Regions from separate parts of the Fictibacillus iocasae genome, predicted to be linked through region 3. Evidence: riboswitches for the same ligand, from Rfam matches in the RefSeq annotation. Region 3 holds a riboswitch; each other region holds the start of a gene.
What was found. A riboswitch is a leader RNA that binds a small molecule or an ion and turns the genes downstream of it on or off. The one in region 3 is predicted to bind lysine.
Positions count from the first base shown of each region.

Region 1: another riboswitch for lysine. It lies ahead of lysA (diaminopimelate decarboxylase); the one in region 3 lies ahead of ACFQPF_RS06415 (aspartate kinase).
Region 2: another riboswitch for lysine. It lies ahead of ACFQPF_RS05845 (amino acid permease); the one in region 3 lies ahead of ACFQPF_RS06415 (aspartate kinase).

Region 1 is NZ_JBHTCP010000011.1:42,764-45,036, reverse strand. It holds gene lysA (diaminopimelate decarboxylase) at 1-1,203, opposite strand, end outside; lysine riboswitch at 1,305-1,481, opposite strand; gene ACFQPF_RS05810 (spore germination protein) at 1,536-2,273, opposite strand, start outside.
Region 2 is NZ_JBHTCP010000011.1:47,981-50,253, reverse strand. It holds gene ACFQPF_RS05845 (amino acid permease) at 8-1,405, opposite strand; lysine riboswitch at 1,498-1,675, opposite strand; gene ACFQPF_RS05840 (hypothetical protein) at 1,755-2,138, opposite strand; gene scpB (SMC-Scp complex subunit ScpB) at 2,138-2,273, opposite strand, start outside.
Region 3 is NZ_JBHTCP010000012.1:100,694-102,966, reverse strand. It holds gene uvrC (excinuclease ABC subunit UvrC) at 1-483, shown strand, start outside; lysine riboswitch at 556-745, shown strand; gene ACFQPF_RS06415 (aspartate kinase) at 862-2,100, shown strand; partial or broken gene bioB (biotin synthase BioB) at 2,149-2,273, opposite strand, start outside.

The DNA of each region.
Region 1 (2,273 bases), on a different contig from region 3:
GCGGTTATAATTGCTTGCCATGCTGTAGCCGTATGCTCCTGTGCAAAAGACTGCAAGCAGGTCCCCTTTTTGAGGCGAGGGCAGGAGTATGTCCCAGATGAGCATATCTCCGCTTTCACAGCACTTTCCGGCAACGGACATTAGTTGGCTGGCTTCTTCATTCGCACGATTCGCCAAAATGGCATCATATTTTGCCTGATATAAGGCTGGACGAATATTATCGCTCATACCTCCATCAACCGCAATGTATCGGCGGACACCAGGAATGTCTTTTTGGGTTCCAATCGTGTATAGTGTTGTCCCAGCATCCCCGACAAGAGAACGTCCAGGCTCTATCCAGATCTCTGGCATCTGACGGCCGGAGAAATTCGCCATCTGTTCCTTCACTTCATCGATCATCGCCTTCACATAAGTCTCGGGTGAGAGCGGTGTATCTTCTTCGGTGTAACGAATGCCAAAACCGCCTCCAAGGTTCAGGACAGCAGGAAAATAGCCAATTTTTTCGTCCCATTCTCCGATAAAACGGAACAATGTTTGGATCGCCATTGTAAAACCTGCCGTTTCAAAAATCTGTGACCCGATATGGCAGTGGATGCCAAGGACTTCGAGAACTTCCGAATTCAGCGCTTTCTTCAATGCACGGGCAGCTTGGCCATTCTGCACATCAAGACCGAACTTCGAATCTTCCTGCCCTGTTAAGATGTAATCGTGTGTATGAGCCTCAATCCCGGGCGTCACTCGAAGGAGAATGGCCGTTTCTTGCTGAGTTTCCTGGCAAATGTCCTCTAAGAGTGTCAGTTCATCTTCATTATCGACGACAAAACAGCCGATTTTTGAACGCAGTGCAAAGCGTATTTCTTCTTCGCTTTTGTTGTTCCCATGAAAATGTATGCGTTCTGGGGGAAAGCCCGACGCTAGAGCCGTATACAGCTCTCCTCCAGAAACAACGTCCAGACTTAGGCCCTCCTCTTCTGCCAGCTGCATGATGGCCATGCAGGAAAATGCTTTGCTCGCATAAGCGACTTGATAGGGTACATTTTCTTTTTTAAATACATTCTGAAAGCCTCGTGCCCGCTCTCTGATCAGCGCTGTATCGTACACATACAGCGGTGTGCCATATTCTTTGGCTAGGTCCGACGTATTCACTCCGCCAATCGTTAAATGGCCGTTCTCTTCTATCTTCATTGTTCCGTATAGATGCATTCTGTCTCTCTCCTTTTTGGATAAGAGAGTACACCGGCTGCTACAAAAAGAAAAAAGACAGCACATAATAAGGCAGTGCTGTCCTTTAAACCGCCCTCAATCGCCGGAATAGCTCTCCACTACATGTGTAGTGACAGTCCGATGCTTGCTTCAGCATCGGCCCAGCACGGACAGCTATGGGTGCCGTCCGAACTTCGGCAAATTGACCTTTCAGAAACCTTCTTCATGCCCATGCACTCTGGAATCATACTCTTTCGCTTTGCGCCTCTACCTCATCATGAGGCATTTTTTAATTAGTTAAGACTTTAACACAATCTGATTTTCCGTGCAAGCTATTTTCCAGAAGTAGGCTGTTTGTGCCTGTTTTGCGGGTGTACGATGCTTGGTCTGACATTCGAGCGCGGCACGGCGATCCTGACGACGACTTGCATGAACGCTTTCGCATTAAACGGGAGAAACGGCCATAAATAAGGCGTGTTCAAGTTCTGCACACTTGCCATGTAGATCAAAATAACCGTGATTCCGATCACAAAGCCCGGCACCTTAAACAGCATAACGAGCGTGATAAGCAAGAGTCGAATCATTTTATTGGCGATGCTCAGCTCATAGCTCGGTGTGGCGAAAGAGCCGATCGCAGCAATCGAAACGTAAAGGATGACCTCTGGAACGAACAATCCTACATCGATGGCAATCTGCCCGATAAGTACCGCTGCGATCAGCCCCATCGCGGTAGAAAGGGCGCTCGGGGTGTGGATGGCTGCCATCCTGAGCACATCGATCCCCATCTCAGCCAAATAAATTTGTACGAAAAGCGGGATGTTCGTTTTTTTGTTTGGCCCTATAAAGTCGATCGTATCGTTTAAAAGAGACGGCTCGACCGCGATCAAAAGCCAAAGCGGAACAAGGAGCAGCGAGGCGAGCATTCCTGCGAACCTTGTCCATCTTAAAAATGCCCCGATAAACGGTGTCTGTCTGTATTCTTCCGCATGCTGGACATGATGGAAGAACGTTGTCGGTGTGATGATGACACTCGGTGATGTGTCGGTGATGATAATAACATGACCCTCCAT
Region 2 (2,273 bases), on a different contig from region 3:
ATTGCTTCTATTTTCTTTTCAACGTAAAAGGATAAACGATAAAACCAGCGAGGAATAAACCGATGCCTAGACCGAACGTTTTCATGTCAGCGGTACCCGATTTGATCACCCATAACGAATAAAGAAGAGCAAATAGCGCTATAACGGCATCTATTGTGCGTGACCCTTTTATTCCATTGATGCCGTATGTTTCTCCACTTAACGCCAGCTTTAAAAAATAAAGTGCCGAAACGAGGTATGGAATTAAATAAGCGAGTGTCGCAGATGTAATCAAAAACGTATACGCCTGGCTGATCGTTCCTGAAATGACAGAAAAGATAAAGATTTGGCTCATGACGTTTGTGACCGTGAGCGCGCGAGCTGGACTCCCGTTTTTGTTCAGTTTCGCAAAATAAGCTGGAAATATTCCAGACTTAGCTGCTTGAAATGGTACTTCCGAGCTGATCAGGATCCAGCCAATCGTGGCCCCGAAAAGAGATATTGCAGCAAGTAATGCCATAATGGTAGCACCTGTGCTGCCAACCATGACAGAAAGTGCGTCAACAAATGGCTTATCAGATGATTGCAGGACGTCCTGTGGCAAAATGCCCATCGTCAGAAGTGTAACACCCATGTAGATGGCTAAAGCGATGAATAGACCGAGCATCGTGGCGCGGCCCACATCTTTTTGAGATCTCGCACGCCCTGATAAGATGACCGCAGACTCGATCCCGACAAATGCCCAAAGCGTTGAGATCGCCGCTAGCTCAACTTGCTTGAACAAACCGTTGGATTCCGTTCCTTCACCAGGCACAGCCGAGTACAGCTCCCCGATGTTAGAAGCTTGAAAGGCAAACAGTGCTGCTACTATAAACAATGCAAATCCTGCCACTTTTGCTGCTGTAGCAGCAAAGTTGAGTTTCCCTGCACTGTTCATGCTTCGAACAAGAAGTGTGTGAGTTCCCCAAAGCAGGAGCGTGCATACGGCAAACGTGACAGCTTTGCCCACAGTCACATTTTGTCCGCCAACCTGGAACAATGGTTCACTTGAATTCATAACAGGGAAAAATGCGGATAAATATCCAGCGAAGCTCGTAATGATCGCTACGTTCGAGATCCAGTTGGCGACCCAATAGCCCCATACCATGCTGAAGCCTGCAAGCTTCCCGTAATTTTCATTTTTGAACATCGCTTTAGCGTAGCTTTGCGGTCCTGCCGTCAGTTCAGGCTTTCTCAATGACAGCTTTCCAAACACGAGAGCGATCATTAACACCCCGACACCAGTTACGATCCAAGCGATGGTAACACCGAGCGGACTCGCAGTTTGTGCGAGTGTACTCGGCAGCATGAATATGCCCGATCCGACCATGTTGCCTACTACAAAAGCTGTGAGCAGCCACATACCCCATTTATTTGATGACATAATAATCTCCTCCAAATTCTCTGTTTTTGGCAACAAAAAAACGCCCTCGCCAATAGGCAGGAGCGCGTTTATTTACAAAATAAACCCGCATAAAAATCTCTGATAGCGCTCCACGATAATATTCGTGACAGTCCTGCACCTGTTCGATACAGTCCCAGCCTATAGAGCGCTCCGGCGCCTGCAGACTTCGGCATTGTCCCCTTTCTAGCATCCTCAACGGCCCCGGGAGCCTCTGATGCTATACTCATGAATAATGCAACCTCTACCTCATCGAGATTAAAATGAGGATTTAACTATTTTTTTAGCCAACAGGTAGGAGATTATCAAAATTTACGCAAACCGTCAACCCGTTTTAATGATTTTTAACCAGTTTTTCTGCTGAAGCTAGCCTATTCTTCACTTCGATGACGTTTTCATCTTGAAAAAAAGAAGAAAACATGACGAAATCATTAATATATGCTTTTCTCTTTTTTCTTAAGCTTTCATCAGATAAAATGGCGGCAAGGGCAGCGATTTCTTTCATTGAATACGCCTGATTTTCTACAGTAAGTACAGCGTCTTTATTCCAGCCGGCTTGCTGCGCAAACTGTTCTTCGAAAAAACGGACATACAGCAGCTCAAAGGCAATTTCCCTTCCACCCTCCGTGTATATCACAGTTGAACGGTTAAAGAAATCTTCTGATGTGTTTGGCTTTTCTTTTACAAGTTCGACGCCTGTTATTTGCAGGACTTTCATTAGCTTTCCCCCTCGTTTTCCGGATCGAATGATGCTTGAAAACGTGAAAAGAACAAATCTGCTGCTTCCTCTTCTTCTTCTGTCTTTACACTGTCAGGCAATGGAGGAAGATCATCGATGGTTTTTAGGCCGAAA
Region 3 (2,273 bases):
CGGCGCCGTTACTCGAGGATGCTGAAAGAAGGGTTAGAGCCGCCGGGCCTTATTATCATTGACGGCGGTAAAGGTCAGATAAAAGCAGCCCAGGATGTGCTTGAAAATGAGCTGAACTTGTTTATTCCTGTGGCAGGTCTTGCTAAAGATGACAAGCATAGAACATCCCAGCTGTGGATGGGTGATCCTCCTGAATATGTTTCGCTCGCGCGTAACAGCCAGCCCTTTTATCTGCTTCAGCGGATACAAGATGAGGTCCATCGTTTTGCGATATCGTTTCACAGGCAAGTCCGGTCAAAAGGGATGTTTGAATCGATCCTCGATGAAGTGGCTGGTGTCGGTGAAAAAAGAAAGAAAGCCCTCATGCGCCATTTTGGTTCGTTAAAAAAGATGAAAGAGGCTACCGTAGACGAGATTATAGCAGCCGGCGTTCCCAAATCCACCGCTGAACTCATTGCCGCCGCACTCAATAGCGCTGAATAAAGGGTTGCAAGAGCCTTTATCATCTGATACACTTAACTCAAATTTTATAAACAATGCCATTCTTCTTATAGAAGTGATGGTAGAGGAGCAAAAACCAAGAGTAACCCACCTGAAAAGCAGGAGCTTTTAAGACGGTGGCGGAAAGGGGATTTTTGCCGAAGTGCGAAGAGACTCCTGAATCTTCAAGCTGGACTTGTATTGAACAAATGCAGGGCTGTCACGCTTTTTCTTCCCGGGAAAGGTGTGGAGAACTATCTCACGGAAGGGGAAACAAACTTGGCTTAGCTGAACAAGCAGCAATAAGGTTTTTTCCTTATTTGCTGCTTTTTTATTTGTTTTTCTTTTTGCGAGCACAACAGTCAGAGAGGATGTTAGTTCATGGGAATCATTGTACAAAAATTTGGAGGAACAAGTGTAGGCAGTATTGAACGCATTCAAAACGCAGCAAGACGGGTTATAAAAGAAGCGGACCAAGGCAACCAAGTCGTTGTCGTCGTTTCAGCCATGGGAAAAACAACGGATGACCTTGTCTCCCTCGCTAGCCAGCTTTCCGCCCAGCCTTCAAAAAGAGAAATGGACATGCTTCTTTCAACAGGCGAACAAGTCACGATTGCCTTATTGTCCATGGCTCTGCAAGCAGAGGGGAAAAATGCCGTTTCATTAACAGGCTGGCAAGCGGGAATTGAAACAGAAGACCGTCCTTCGAATGCAAGAATCTTAAACATTGATACTAGCCGAATAGTTGGCTTGTTAGATAAAGAAAATATTGTCATTGTTGCCGGTTTTCAAGGCATGGTCGAGAAAACAAGAGAGATTACTACACTTGGGCGCGGAGGTTCAGACACGACGGCTGTAGCGCTTGCTGCGGCACTTGGGGCAGACCGCTGCGATATATACACAGATGTAACGGGTGTGTTCACCACAGATCCTCGCGTGGTAGCGTCCGCCCGTAAAATCCCTTCAATTTCATATGACGAGATGCTGGAGATGGCGAACCTTGGTGCAGGTGTCCTGCATCCGCGTGCGGTTGAATTCGCCAAAAACTTTCAAGTAAAGCTGGAAGTGAGATCAAGTTTGGCAGAAGAGAGAGGAACATTAGTAGAGGAGGAAGCAACAATGGAGCAAAACTTAATGGTGCGTGGACTAGCATTTGAAGGAAACATCACAAAGATTACGGTAGCGAACCTGCCTAATGGAATTGAAACTTTATCAAGCCTTTTTTCGACTCTTGCAGATAACGGCATTAACGTTGACATCATCATTCAAAACGTAGTGAATGAGAGCACGACAAACATCTCATTTTCTATTGATTCTTCTGTACTCGGAGAAACACAGGATGTTCTGGCCGCATGCCAGCAGGAACTCGGATTTGAGTCGATTATAACAGAAGGCGGTTTGGCGAAGGTATCCATCGTTGGTTCTGGCATGATTTCAAATCCAGGTGTTGCAGCGAAAATGTTTAAAGGCCTCTCACAAAAAGGAATAATGATTAAAATGGTCAGTACGTCTGAGATCAAGGTGTCGACTGTGGTTAGCCAAGCAGACATGGTTAAAGCGGTAGAGACACTGCACGATGTGTTCGAGTTGGATGTTAGACAGCCTGCCCATCAGCTTTAAACAAACTGGCTCCTGAAGCATGCTTCAGGAGCCGGTTTGTTTTCTATCTTAGCAAGAAGTAGGCAGTGGCGTATACTCGATCTCGAAGCCAAGGTCTTCAAGCATTTTATGATCAGCTGTTGATGCTTGTCCTTCTGTCGTCAAATAGTTTCCAACAAAGATGGAATTGGCAG